2 linked regions of the Pokkaliibacter sp. MBI-7 genome follow. The protein of the gene in region 1 binds, or shares a complex with, the protein of each later gene. Links are inferred from orthologs where the notes say so. Each region holds a gene or a part of one and is shown on either strand. Other genes may lie near its edges.

What was found.
Region 2: the proteins of sdhA (region 1) and QCD60_RS05180 are in contact, whole or in part, in a crystal structure (PDB 6C12), measured with the Escherichia coli proteins. The link is inferred for Pokkaliibacter sp. MBI-7 from one-to-one orthologs.

Annotation. Positions count from the first base shown.
Region 1 is NZ_JARVTG010000002.1:1,255,250-1,261,631, reverse strand. Bases 1,583-4,507 are described here. They hold sdhA (succinate dehydrogenase flavoprotein subunit), read left to right. Parts: upstream 1,583-2,121; coding sequence 2,122-3,894; downstream 3,895-4,507. Other genes in these bases: QCD60_RS25400 (succinate dehydrogenase iron-sulfur subunit), read left to right, coding at 3,911-4,507; sdhD (succinate dehydrogenase, hydrophobic membrane anchor protein), read left to right, coding at 1,771-2,118; sdhC (succinate dehydrogenase, cytochrome b556 subunit), read left to right, coding at 1,583-1,777. In the rest of the region: gltA (citrate synthase), read right to left, coding at 1-880; more of sdhC, read left to right, coding at 1,400-1,582; more of QCD60_RS25400, read left to right, coding at 4,508-4,615; QCD60_RS25395 (2-oxoglutarate dehydrogenase E1 component), read left to right, coding at 4,964-6,382. UniProt on the Escherichia coli protein: Two distinct, membrane-bound, FAD-containing enzymes are responsible for the catalysis of fumarate and succinate interconversion; the fumarate reductase is used in anaerobic growth, and the succinate dehydrogenase is used in aerobic growth.
Region 2 is NZ_JARVTG010000001.1:1,160,633-1,167,008, reverse strand. Bases 1,672-4,590 are described here. They hold QCD60_RS05180 (succinate dehydrogenase assembly factor 2), read left to right. Parts: upstream 1,672-2,958; coding sequence 2,959-3,222; downstream 3,223-4,590. Other genes in these bases: nadB (L-aspartate oxidase), read right to left, coding at 3,605-4,590; QCD60_RS05175 (protein YgfX), read left to right, coding at 3,200-3,610; QCD60_RS05185 (hypothetical protein), read right to left, coding at 1,672-2,481. Outside these bases: QCD60_RS05195 (hypothetical protein), read right to left, coding at 1-428; ung (uracil-DNA glycosylase), read left to right, coding at 642-1,337; more of QCD60_RS05185, read right to left, coding at 1,432-1,671; more of nadB, read right to left, coding at 4,591-5,263; RNA polymerase sigma factor RpoE, read left to right, coding at 5,753-6,325. UniProt on the Escherichia coli protein: An FAD assembly protein, which accelerates covalent attachment of the cofactor into other proteins.

The sequences.
Region 1 (6,382 bases):
TAGCGCGCTCGATGAACTCTGGAATACGTTCTTCGTCACCGATCTGCTCCAGCATGCTCAGTACGGCTTCGTTAGCACCGCCGTGAGCGGGTCCCCACAGTGCTGCAATACCAGAGGCCACGCAGGCGAAGGGGTTGGCGCCAGAAGAGCCAGCCAGACGTACAGTGGAGGTGGATGCATTCTGTTCATGGTCAGCATGCAACAAGAAGATGCGATCCATGGCGTTGGCAAGGATTGGATTAGGCTTATATTCCTCGCAAGGAGTGCCAAACATCATATGCAGGAAGTTTTCTGCATAGGTCAGGTCGTTGCGTGGGAACATGAAAGGCTGGCCAGTGGAGTACTTGTAGCACATGGCTGCCAGTGTCGGCATCTTGGAGATCAGGCGGAACGCCGCAATTTCACGGTGCTGAGAGTCGTTGATGTCCAGCGAATCGTGATAGAAAGCTGACAGAGCGCCGACTACACCACACATGATGGCCATAGGGTGTGCATCGCGACGGAAGCCACGATAGAAGAAGCTTAGCTGTTCGTGCACCATGGTGTGCTTTTTAACGGTGCGAACAAAATGCTCTTTCTCTTCTGCTGAGGGTAGTTCCCCGTACATCAGCAGGTAGCAGACTTCCAGGTAGTCAGACTTTTCTGCAAGCTGTTCGATAGGGTAGCCACGGTGCAGCAGGATACCTTTGTCACCATCGATAAAAGTGATCTGCGAGTCACAAGACGCAGTTGACATGAAGCCAGGGTCGTAGGTAAACAGCCCTTTGGCGGTCAGGCCACGAATGTCGACCACATCGGGTCCCATGGTGCCTGAGTAGACGGGAAGTTCAATAGTCTCGTCTATGCCGTCAACCTTCAGATATGCTTTTTTGTCAGCCATCGGTGGCTCCTGTGAGTGTTAAATGGAATCTGTCACCGGCAGGCTGGCGATGTTCTGCCGGGCCGGTATGGCTTTGTCTGGACGGCCCTGAGTTGAGGACGGTCCTCACTATATTTGCTAAAACCGCTTTGTCAATTCCTCGGGATAGCAGACAAAAGCACAAAACAGAGCTCAATGACAAAACGATAACTAGTAATAGCTATTCCTTAACCGATTCTCAATCATGATTTAGTCGCAGTGCGGAATAAAAAATAATAGCGGTAATAGTTCGATGCTATGGGAACAGTCTTTTTACCTTTTGCCTAGGCGCGATGCCTCATGGTTCGTTGTCAAGGTTAGGGGTAATGACTATACTGTCGCCCCGAAAGTTTTTGTTTGCGCTTGCAACATTGGTGCTTTTCATCAGGTCGGTGAATTAGTGATCAAGGCGTGGAAGTGCAAATAGGAATTTCCCTGAAAGTGCATTGCGCTTCCCTTAATAATCCTACCCTTTGGGGTAGTCATAAGGTGTAGAGAGCCGTGAATAAAAAACGACCAGTCAACCTAGATCTGACGACTATCAAGCAACCCCTTCCGGCTATATCTTCGATACTGCACCGCATAACAGGCGTAGCCCTGTTTGTCGGCCTGGTATTCATGATGTATGCCTTGGACCAATCGCTGACGTCTGAAGAGAGCTTTAACTCGATCTCCGCCACCATGCAGCACAGCTTCTTCGCGAAGTTGATTGCCTGGGGTCTCCTGACGGCACTCTTCTATCATCTGTGTGCGGGCATCAAACACCTGCTGCAGGACTTCGGTTATTGCGAAGAACTTGAATCCGGCCACCTTGCCGCCAAAGTAACCCTGGCTGCTGGTGTTGTGTTCTCTCTGCTGATGGGGATCTGGGTATGGTAACAGCAGTTACGAGTTTTGGCCGTAGTGGCCTGTACGACTGGATGATGCAGCGCATTACTGCGGTGGTGCTGGCTGCATATACCCTGTTGATTGTTGGTTATCTGATTACTACTCCTGACCTGACCTATGCTCAATGGAGCGGTTTCTTCGGTCATACCTGGGTGCGAGTTTTCAGTCTGCTGACCCTTCTGTCTATCGGTGCGCATTCGTGGATCGGTTTGTGGCAGGTGTCTACTGACTATATCAAGCAAACTGGCCTGCGTTTTGTGTTTCAGGCAGTCTGCGGCACCCTGATGTTTGTCTATGTGGTCTGGGGTATTCAGGTAATCTGGGGTCTATAAACAATGTCTAATCTGCGAACTATCAGCTTTGATGCAGTTGTAATCGGTGGCGGTGGTGCAGGTATGCGCGCTGCACTGCAGCTGACCCAATCCGGTCTGAAAACTGCCTGTATCACTAAAGTATTTCCTACACGCTCTCACACCGTATCTGCACAGGGTGGTATTACCTGCGCTATCGCCAGTTCAGATCCTAACGATGACTGGCGCTGGCACATGTACGATACCGTAAAGGGGTCGGATTATATCGGTGACCAGGACGCCATTGAGTACATGTGCTCAGTAGGTCCTCAGGCTGTGTTTGAACTTGATCACATGGGTCTGCCATTTTCTCGTACTGAAGCTGGGCGTATCTATCAGCGTCCGTTTGGTGGTCAGTCCAAGGACTATGGTCGTGGTGGTCAGGCTGCTCGTACCTGTGCGGCTGCTGACCGTACTGGTCACGCTTTGCTTCACACTCTGTATCAGGCCAACCTCAAGGGCGGTACTACCTTCTTCAATGAGTGGTATGCCGTAGATCTGGTGCGCAACTCAGCTGATGCCGTTGTAGGTGTCATTGCCATCTGCATCGAAACCGGTGAAGTGGTGTTCATCAGGGCCAAGGCATCTGTTCTGGCTACTGGCGGTGCGGGTCGTATTTATCAGTCCACTACCAATGCTCACATCAACACTGGTGACGGTGTTGGCATGGCGCTGCGCCTTGGCCTGCCAATGCAGGACATGGAAATGTGGCAGTTCCATCCCACTGGTATCGCTGGCGCGGGCGTGCTGGTAACCGAAGGTTGCCGTGGTGAGGGTGGTTATCTGGTGAATAAGGACGGCGAGCGTTTCATGGAGCGCTATGCACCAAACGCCAAAGACCTTGCTTCTCGTGACGTAGTTGCACGTTCAATGGTCATGGAAATTCTGGAAGGTCGTGGCTGTGGCCCGAATGCAGATCACGTATACCTGAAGCTGGATCACCTGGGCGAAGAGGTTTTGCACAGTCGTCTGCCCGGTATCTGTGAGCTGTCCAAGACCTTTGCTCACGCTGACCCCGTTAAAGAGCCCGTTCCTGTTGTACCTACCTGTCACTACATGATGGGTGGTGTGCCTACTAACGTGGGTGGTCAGGCAATTACTATTGATGCCAACGGTAACGATCATTTTGTGGATGGATTGTTCGCCTGTGGCGAAGTTGCCTGTGTGTCCGTTCACGGTGCGAACCGTCTGGGTGGCAACTCTCTGCTCGATCTGGTTGTCTTTGGTCGTGCCGCTGGTCTGCATATTGAAAAGCTCGTGGCTGACGGCTATGAAACTGCCGAACCAAGCGATGCTGATATCGAGCGCGCTATGGCTCGTCTGAACCGTCTGAACAATTCGAAGAGCGGTGACAGTGCACCGGCCGTTCGTGCTGAACTGCAGAAAATCATGCAGCTCTATTTCGGCGTGTTCCGCGACGGTGAGAACATGAAGAAAGGTCTGCAGTTGCTTGAAGAGCTGCGTCCTCGTGTTGAGAACGTCTATCTGGAAGATAAGAGTAACGCGTTCAACACTGCGCGTATCGAAGCTCTGGAGCTGGATAACCTGTTCGAGGTTGCGGTGGCTACCGCTTATGCAGCTGAAGCGCGTAAAGAGAGTCGTGGTGCTCACGCTCGTTATGACTTCCCTGACCGTGATGATGAAAACTGGCTGAAGCACTCACTGTTCTTCCCGGTTGATAAGCGTGTCGGAAAACGTGAAGTTAACTTTGCGCCTAAGACTGTAGAAGCCTTCCCGCCCAAGGCAAGAACATATTGAGGTCTCATCCATGACTATGCTTCAAGTCAGCGTATATCGTTACAACCCTGAGACAGATAACGCTCCCTACATGCAGGAAATGCAGGTTGATACTGGCGGCCGTGATCTGATGGTGCTGGATGTTCTGCATTTGTTGAAAGAGCAGGACTCGTCACTGGTATTCCGTCGTTCCTGCCGTGAGGGCGTATGTGGCTCTGATGGCATGAACATCAACGGCAAGAACGGTCTGGCCTGTATCAAGCCGCTGTCTGAGTGTGTTGAGAACAACCGGCTGGTACTGCGTCCGCTGCCTGGTCTGCCAGTGATTCGGGACCTTGTTGTCGATATGACTCAGTTCTATCGTCAATACGAGAAGATCAAGCCCTTCCTGATCAACGATACACCAGCACCAGCGATTGAACGTCTGCAGTCTCCTGAGGAGCGTGAAAAGCTGGATGGCCTGTACGAGTGTATTCTTTGTGCATGCTGCTCAACGGCTTGTCCTTCCTTCTGGTGGAATCCAGATAAGTTCATCGGTCCGTCTGGTCTGTTGCAGGCATACCGATTCCTGGCCGACAGCCGTGATACAGCGACTCGTCAGCGTCTGGCTGAACTGGACGATCCGTTCAGTGTGTTCCGTTGCCACGGTATCATGAACTGTGTCAACGTTTGCCCTAAAGGCCTGAATCCAACCAAGGCCATTGGCAAAATCAGAACAATGCTGTTGCAGCAAGCGACCTGATAAAAGAAACAACAAATCGGCCGGCTTAATCCGGCCGATTTGCTTATGAAAGTGCTGTATTGTCGGGTGTCACTTCCTGTAGAATGTTGCGTCGTCTAATAATGCAATGTGATTATGGGGTTCTGATTGATAGTTAAACACTATTAATTGTCGCATGACGGCAGATAGGGTTCGGCTAGAGAAAAGACTCACATTTGACAGACCGCCAGTTAGACGCTTTTCAATAAAATCTAGAACGACTGCTAACCACCAAAAGCAAGGGGAACGGGGAAAGCCCATTATTGCTAACTCGGTTATCGCACACTGACCGGGCTAGCAGTTGAATCCCCGCAGACAGGGTGATCAAGAATGCATGAAAGCATAATGGAGCTCATGTGGCGTACATCTCACCTCTCAGGGGGAAATGTTGCCTACGTTGAGCAAATGTACGAAGACTACCTTCGTGATCCAAATTCAGTACCCGATCAGTGGCGTCAAGAGTTTGACCGTCTTCCAAGAGCCACTGAACAAGTAATTCAAGATATTCCTCATTCCGCTATCCGTGATCACTTCCTACTGCTTTCTAAGAATAAAAAGCGCAGCATTCCTGTGGCGACCAGCTCGGTCAGCACAGAGCACGAGCGCAAGCAGGTTCGCGTACTTAAGCTGATCGAAGCTTATCGTGTACGTGGTCATCAGGCTGCTGTTCTTGACCCGTTGGGCCTGAAACAACGTGAGCCTGTGCCTGATCTTGATCTGCGCTATCACGAACTCTCAGAAGCGGATCTGGATACCACTTTCCAGATTGGCTCCTTGTTCTTCGGCAAGGCCGAAGCGCCACTAAAAGACATCATTGCAGACCTCAAGCAGACCTACTGTACGACTGTAGGTGCTGAGTACATGCACATTGTTGATACTCAGGAAAAACTCTGGCTGCAACAGCGTCTGGAGTCGGTGCGTTGCCATCCTGTCTATGACGCTGCTTTCCGTAAGCATATTCTTGAGCGTCTGAGTGCAGCTGAAGGCCTGGAAAAATATCTTGGCTCGCGCTATGCCGGTGCCAAGCGTTTCGGTCTGGAAGGTGGCGAAGCTCTGATTCCTATGATGGACGAGCTGATTCAGCGCGCCGGTAAACTGGGTGTCAAAGAAGTTGTGATCGGCATGGCTCACCGTGGCCGCCTCAACTGCCTGGTTAACATCCTGGGTAAGAACCCCTCCGATCTGTTCCATGAGTTTGATGGCAAGCGTTCTGTGGAGGGTTCCGGTGATGTGAAATACCACCAGGGCTTCTCTTCAAACGTAATGACTACCGGTGGCGAAGTTCACCTGGCCATGGCGTTCAACCCTTCTCACCTTGAGATTGTTTCTCCGGTGGTTGAAGGTTCTGTGCGTGCTCGCCAGGATCGTCGTGGTGACGTGGATGGTGAGCAGGTTCTGCCTATCAACATTCATGGTGATGCCGCATTCGCTGGTCAGGGCGTGGTTATGGAGACATTCCAGATGTCTCAGACTCGTGCCTACAAGACCGGCGGTACCGTACATATCATCATCAATAACCAGGTAGGTTTTACTACCAGTAACCGCGAAGACTCACGCTCTACCGAGTATTGCACCGACGTTGCCAAGATGGTCCATGCGCCAATCTTCCACGTTAACGGTGATGATCCGGAAGCTGTGGCTTTCGTTACCCAGGTTGCAATTGACTACCGTAACGAATTCCATCGTGACGTGGTTATCGATCTGGTTTGCTACCGTCGTCGTGGTCACAACGAAGCGGATGAACCAAGC
Region 2 (6,376 bases), on another replicon or contig:
ACCATATCACTCATTTCCTGCATGCCGGTCTTCAGATTGGTCAGAAACTCCTGATAGTTGCCTTCTTGTTCAATCATCAGCGCCAGCATCTGTGCAGAGCTGGAGGCAGCTACTCCCTGCTCGAGGGTGTCCAGCATGCTGGCCATTTGTTCTGCTTGCTGTTGTTGCTGACTCAGCAGTGTTTTCCAGTCCCGGTAGTCGGTCTCGATACGCTGGGTGTCCTGTTGCCACTGGGTGGTCATGGCATCGACCCTAGCTGACAGAGAGCGGACCGACGGTGTGGGTACCCAGAGCCACAGATTGACCGAGATAAGCAGGGATGCAGCAGCGAGCATCAGGGCCACCATGGGGATGCTCAGGGTTATCTTGAGATTGAGTCTGGTTTTTTTCTGGTCTTGCTCTGTGGGAGCCTGGGGTTCCTGCTTCATATGTGCTTCCTGTTGCTGTCGACCGCCGTTCATCATTGTACAAAGGGGAGGGCAACGAAATAAGGTGTTTTCTTAGAACGTATTCATGATCTGCTGCTGTGTCGGCTAAACGGCCTTGCTGCAGCTGACTGCACATTGGTTGTCAGTCCAGGCTGTGCTGTTACTATAGCCTGCTCCCGAGGGGAGTGTTTTACCGGTGGCAAGGAGATATGAATGACACTTCGTGTTGATCCCAGTTGGCAACCCTGGTTGGAAGCCGAACTGGCTCAGCCCTACATGTTGCAGCTCAAGCAGTTTCTGCGGGAGCAGAAGGATGCCCGCAAGGTGATCTATCCGCGCTCTCAGGACTGGTTTAATGCCTTCCTCTATGTCCCCTTTGAGCAGATCAGGGTGGTCATTCTGGGGCAGGACCCCTATCACGGCCCAGGGCAGGCTCATGGGCTGTGCTTCTCGGTATTGCCGGGCGTGCGGATTCCCCCTTCACTGCAGAACATCTATAAAGAGTTGCAGCGGGATCTGTCAGTGCAGCCTGTCGGGCATGGCTGTCTGATTCCCTGGGCTGAACAGGGGGTGATGCTGCTCAATGCGGTGCTGACCGTGGAGCAGGCACAGGCAGGGGCGCATCAGGGCCGCGGCTGGGAGACATTCACTGATCATGTGGTGGAGCGTTTGAACCGCGAGCGGGACGGGCTGGTCTTTATGCTGTGGGGCAGTTATGCACAGAAGAAAGGGCGTGTGATTGATCGCAGTCGCCACTGTGTGCTGGAGTCCGTGCACCCTTCACCCTTGTCAGCGCACCGAGGATTTATCGGTAACGGACACTTCTCGGCTGCCAACCAGTGGCTGCAGCAGCATGGCCAGTCGCCTGTGGACTGGCAGTTGCCAGCGCAGTATCAGCTACCAGAATAGTCTCAGTGTCCAGCAAAATAGTTTCAGTGTCAGATACAGCAAGCCCATCTTATCGATGGGCTTGCTGTATTGTGCCGTCAGTTTTTGTGGGTATTCAGAGTTTTGGCCGATTACGTTCAAACACTTCGGGGTCGATGATATAGGGCAGAGGCTGGATGTCCAGCACCGCGCTTTCATCCCCGTCCAGCCAGCAGGGTTCGCTTTCTGCTTCCTGCTTGTACAGTACTGCCAGTAGCGCATAGCGCCCGTCGCTGAGCTGGGCGACTCGTACCACCTGTCCCAGGTCTTCCTTGCTCTGGCAATGAATGGTTTGGCCAGTGTAAGGGCGTGAGGATGTGCTTACTCCGGCGCGGAACAAATGGCGTTTCAGCTTGCCCAGATACTGCATACGCGCCACGATTTCCTGTCCGGTATAGCAGCCTTTCTTGAAGCTGACACCGCCGATGGCTTGCAGATTCATCATCTGTGGAATGTGCTGCTCACGTGTGGCCAGCGTCAGATCAGGCAGCGCCGCTGCAATTTCCAGCGCCTCCCAGTGTTCGCTGCTGGCCAGATTGGCGTGCTCCGTCAGCGGTACCCAGAGCTTCTTCGCGGTTTCAGGCTGCAGCCAGAGTTCAAAGCGTGGCTGTTCTCCGGCAACACGAATGATCCAGCCGCCGTCAATGGTCAGTACGTCATCGACATTTTCAGGAGCCGCGTCGAACAGGGCGTACAGAATATTGTCAGACCCTTTGCCAGCCAGGCCCATGCGGATGATGTCATCACTGCGATCCTGAAGCTGCGCTTTGAAGAAGACAATGTATTTACTCAATACCGCTCTGGTAGGTTCTACCAGCTCCCGGCGCATACCGAACAGATAGCCGCTATCGGACTTCACCAGACGAAACAGGCTGAGCAGTGAGCCTTTGGGGCTACAAAGCCCGCCAGGGCTGGACTTGCTGGCGTTCAGCGCTGCGACGTTGCAGGTCAGCTGGCCTTGCAGAAATTTTTCTGCGGCTTCACCGTCGCAGCCAAGAATGCCCAGATAGGACAGATCCATCAGCCATGGGCGATCAGCCGGTGGTGTAGCGAAGTTGGTTTGGAAACCGTCGTGGTTCCAGGCGGCACCTTGTTGTTCGAGAAAGGCTTGCCAGAAGCTGTTCATAGTTAGCCGTCGCTTGGGTACTGGGGGCGATAAATACAGGATTCTTTAGGTTTGTTCACTGCCGCTATGCCGTTGAGCATGGCACCTGCACTACATCAGGCTGCCTTCGATCGCTTTAGCGAGGCAGGGCGTGAACACACCTCATGAATGTCAGAATGGCCGCTACTATAGCAGATTTGTATACCGGGCCTGGAGCGTGTTCAGCATCTACTGCGTGTTGATCTCTTGGTACCGAGAAGCGCTTCGGCGTGCTTGTTTATAACAAATAAACGCCATGCTGAAGCCGGGATACGGGCTGCTATTGGATTAGTTACCTTCGACATTCTGCTCGTTGCTGAAAATGGGGATGGAACGATCAGGATCAAGAGGGCGGCTAAAGTACCGGTCGCCAGCACGGCGGCACTTGCCTATAATCGGCGACTCTTTCGGGGGCAGTCGTCAGTGGCTGCGGCCCCTGCTGCAGAGGTGCTGTAAGTTATGTCTCAAGCCTATTCTGATCTGGATATCCGCCGTCTGCGCTGGCAGAGCCGTCGTGGCATGCTGGAGCTGGATGTTCTGCTGACCCCCTTTGTCGAAGAAGCTTTTGCTGATCTGGCCAAAGAAGATCAGGACCGTTATGTACGGCTTCTGGAGCAGGAGGACACTGATCTATTCGCCTGGTTCATGCAGCATGACACGCCGGCTGATCCTGATCTGCAACGTATTGTACGGATCATCCTTGAGCGGGTTCAGCCAGCATAGTTTGCCTCTGGTGGCCTCCCGTCAGCGTGTGGTCTTCCTGATCATCACGCTGGTCATGGCCGTCTATGGCATCTGGCAGTCGGGCCTTGAAGTCTGGCAGCAGGCTCTGCTCAGTCTGGCCGTGTTTGCCATGGCTGGCTGGGAATGGCGCTTTGCCGCCCGGCTGCCAGTGGCGATGCGCTGGCGCGAACAATTCTGGTGGCTGGGACAGGGGCAGGGGCGCTGGCAGGTGATTACACCTGTGCGGGTATGGATGATGCCCTGGGTGATCGTGCTGGATTATCGTGATGAGCTTTTGCGCCAACGATCACTGCTGCTGTTCCGTGACAGCCTGCAGGGCGACGACTGGCGCCGCCTGCAGGTGAGATTACGCTATCAGAAGCTATGAAGGGCGTTTGCCTGCCTGAGCCTGATGTCGCAGACCTGACACTGGCCAGGGATAGTTTATGGGAGCCAGAATGGTGTCCTTGGCTTCAGCCGCCTGCTGAGGATAGTCGAGAGTGTAATGCAGCCCGCGACTTTCCTTGCGCTGCATCGCTGAGCGGATGATCAGGTCGGCTACCAGCGCCAGATTGCGCAATTCAATCAGATCGCGAGATACCTTGTAGTTGCTGTAGAACTCGGCGATTTCCTGCTTCAGCAAGTCAATACGGTGCTTGGCGCGCTGCAATCGTTTGTTGGTACGCACGATGCCAACGTAGTCCCACATAAATCGTCTTAACTCGTCCCAATTGTGGGAAATGATCACGTCCTCATCCGAGTCTGTTACCTGGCTTTCATCCCACGCCGGGGCATACGGCGCCTCGGCGGTGTGTGGATGCCTGGCGAGAATATCCGTAGCACAGGCCCGTGCATAAACAATGCATTCCAGCAGTGAGTTGCTGGCCAGGCGGTTGGCGCCGTGCAGTCCGGTAAAGGCGGTTTCACCAATAGCATAGAGGCGACCAATGTCGGTCTGGCCACTAGTGTCTGTCATCACCCCGCCACAGGTGTAATGGGCAGCAGGAACTACCGGAATCGGCTCTCGCGTAATGTCGATGCCGTACTCCAGACAGCGTTCATAGACCGTAGGGAAGTGCTCGCGCACGAACTCAGCCGGTTTGTGTGAAATGTCCAGATAAACGTGGTCGAGACCCAGACGCTTCATTTCATGGTCAATGGCACGGGCAACGATATCCCGCGGTGCCAGCTCACCACGCTCGTCGAAGCGGAACATGAAACGCTCACCGTTGGGCAGGGTAAGGTGGCCCCCTTCGCCACGTACCGCTTCGGTAATCAGGAAGGACTTGGCCTGCGGATGATAGAGACAGGTCGGGTGGAACTGGTTGAACTCCAGATTGGCCACGCGGCAACCGGCACGCCAGGCCATGGCGATGCCGTCGCCAGACGCACCATCGGGATTGCTGGTATACAGATAGACCTTGCTGGCGCCGCCGGTAGCGAGAATGACAAAGCGGGCGCGAAAGACTTCTACATGGCCGGTATCGAGATTGAGTACGTAGGCACCGGCACAGCCATTCCCTGCTTTTCCCAGCTTCTGATGAGTAATGACATCAACCGCCAGTCGATGATGCAGCAGTTCAATACCGGGGTGAGCCAGAGCCTGATTGATCAGTGTCTGTTCTATGGCTCTGCCGGTGGCGTCGGCCGCATGAATGATGCGGCGATGACTGTGTCCCCCTTCCTTGGTCAGGTGAAAGGGCAGGTTATCGGCTTCCGCCTGATGGTCGGGAGTAAAAGGCACCCCCAGCTGGATCAGCCATTCGATGGCTGAACGGCCGTTCTCGACGGTAAAGCGAACGGCTTCCGGGCGAGGCAGCCAGGCACCGGCGTCCATGGTGTCGCTGATATGGCTGTCGACGGAGTCGCCTTTGTCGAGTACCGCGGCGACACCGCCCTGGGCCCAGAACGTTGAGCCACTGTGAAGTTCTGCTTTGCTCAGCACGGCTACCTTGAGGGTGTCAGCCAGATGCAGTGCCGCAGTTAATCCGGCAGCTCCGCTACCGATTACCAGCACGTCAAAGTCGTAATGTGCAGCCATGGCGTTAACGATTTCCTGTTGTTATTGCTCTTTGCCCTGCGTCAGTACCCGTTCATTGCAAGTCGGGTGACGTCAGTCTGGTGGCCTGGGGAATACCGCAAAGAGTGATCAAGGCATTGAACTCAATATGATTCTCAGCGTCTCAAGCTGCCTGACCGGAGCAGGCTACAGCTACCGTGCGCGGAACCCTGCAGCAGTAATGGTCATCAATAGTGGGCTTGCCGTGCCTGGGGAGCGGATGATGACAATGCCATGACGATTCTGGGGCAGGCCGGTGAATATAAGATATGCACCTGTCTTTGACTATTGTCCGTTGTGGTTAGCTGTGCTGGCGCACTGTACCCAAGCAGGCTGCGTTTCAGCTGGCCTTCACCCTGTCGGCGCAGCGGGAGTCGTAACAGATCGTGTTGAGAGCGGCCTGGCTGTTGGGTATCGGCTCAGGTTCAGGTAATAATTGGCGCCTCCAGAAGAAAGGGGATTACGGTGACGCTGGAAAACGAAGATTCAGATCTGGTGTTGGTCACACAGGCACAGAAAGGCAACAAGCGCGCCTACGATCTGTTGGTGGTCAAGTATCAGCATCGCATCCTGTTGCTGGTGCAGCGTTTTCTGAAAGATCCGGTGGAATCCATGGATGTGGCTCAGGAGGCTTTCATCAAGGCTTATCGCTCGCTGCATAATTTTCGTGGAGAGAGTGCTTTCTACACCTGGCTCTATCGGATTGCAGTCAATACTGCGAAAAACTACCTTGCCGCGCGTGGCCGCCGTCCACCAGATGTTGATGTCATGGCAGAAGATGCGGTGTACGTGGAAGGGGGGGAGGCACTGCGTGACCGGGGGTCGCCGGAGCACGAGCTCAATCGCGACCGACTGCGGGAAACGATCAACGCCGCTCTCAATCGCTTGCCGGAGGATCTGCGCGTGGCGCTGATGCTGCGGGAATACGATGGTCTGAGCTATGAAGACATCGCGACCATCATGCAGTGTCCGGTAGGCACGGTGCGCTCCCGTATCTTCAGAGCGCGAGAGGCTATTGAGCAGGAAATTGCTCCCTTGCTGTGAGAGTTCCCCGAGGGCGGCCCTGGTTGAAGTTTACGTAACAATTGGCCGGAT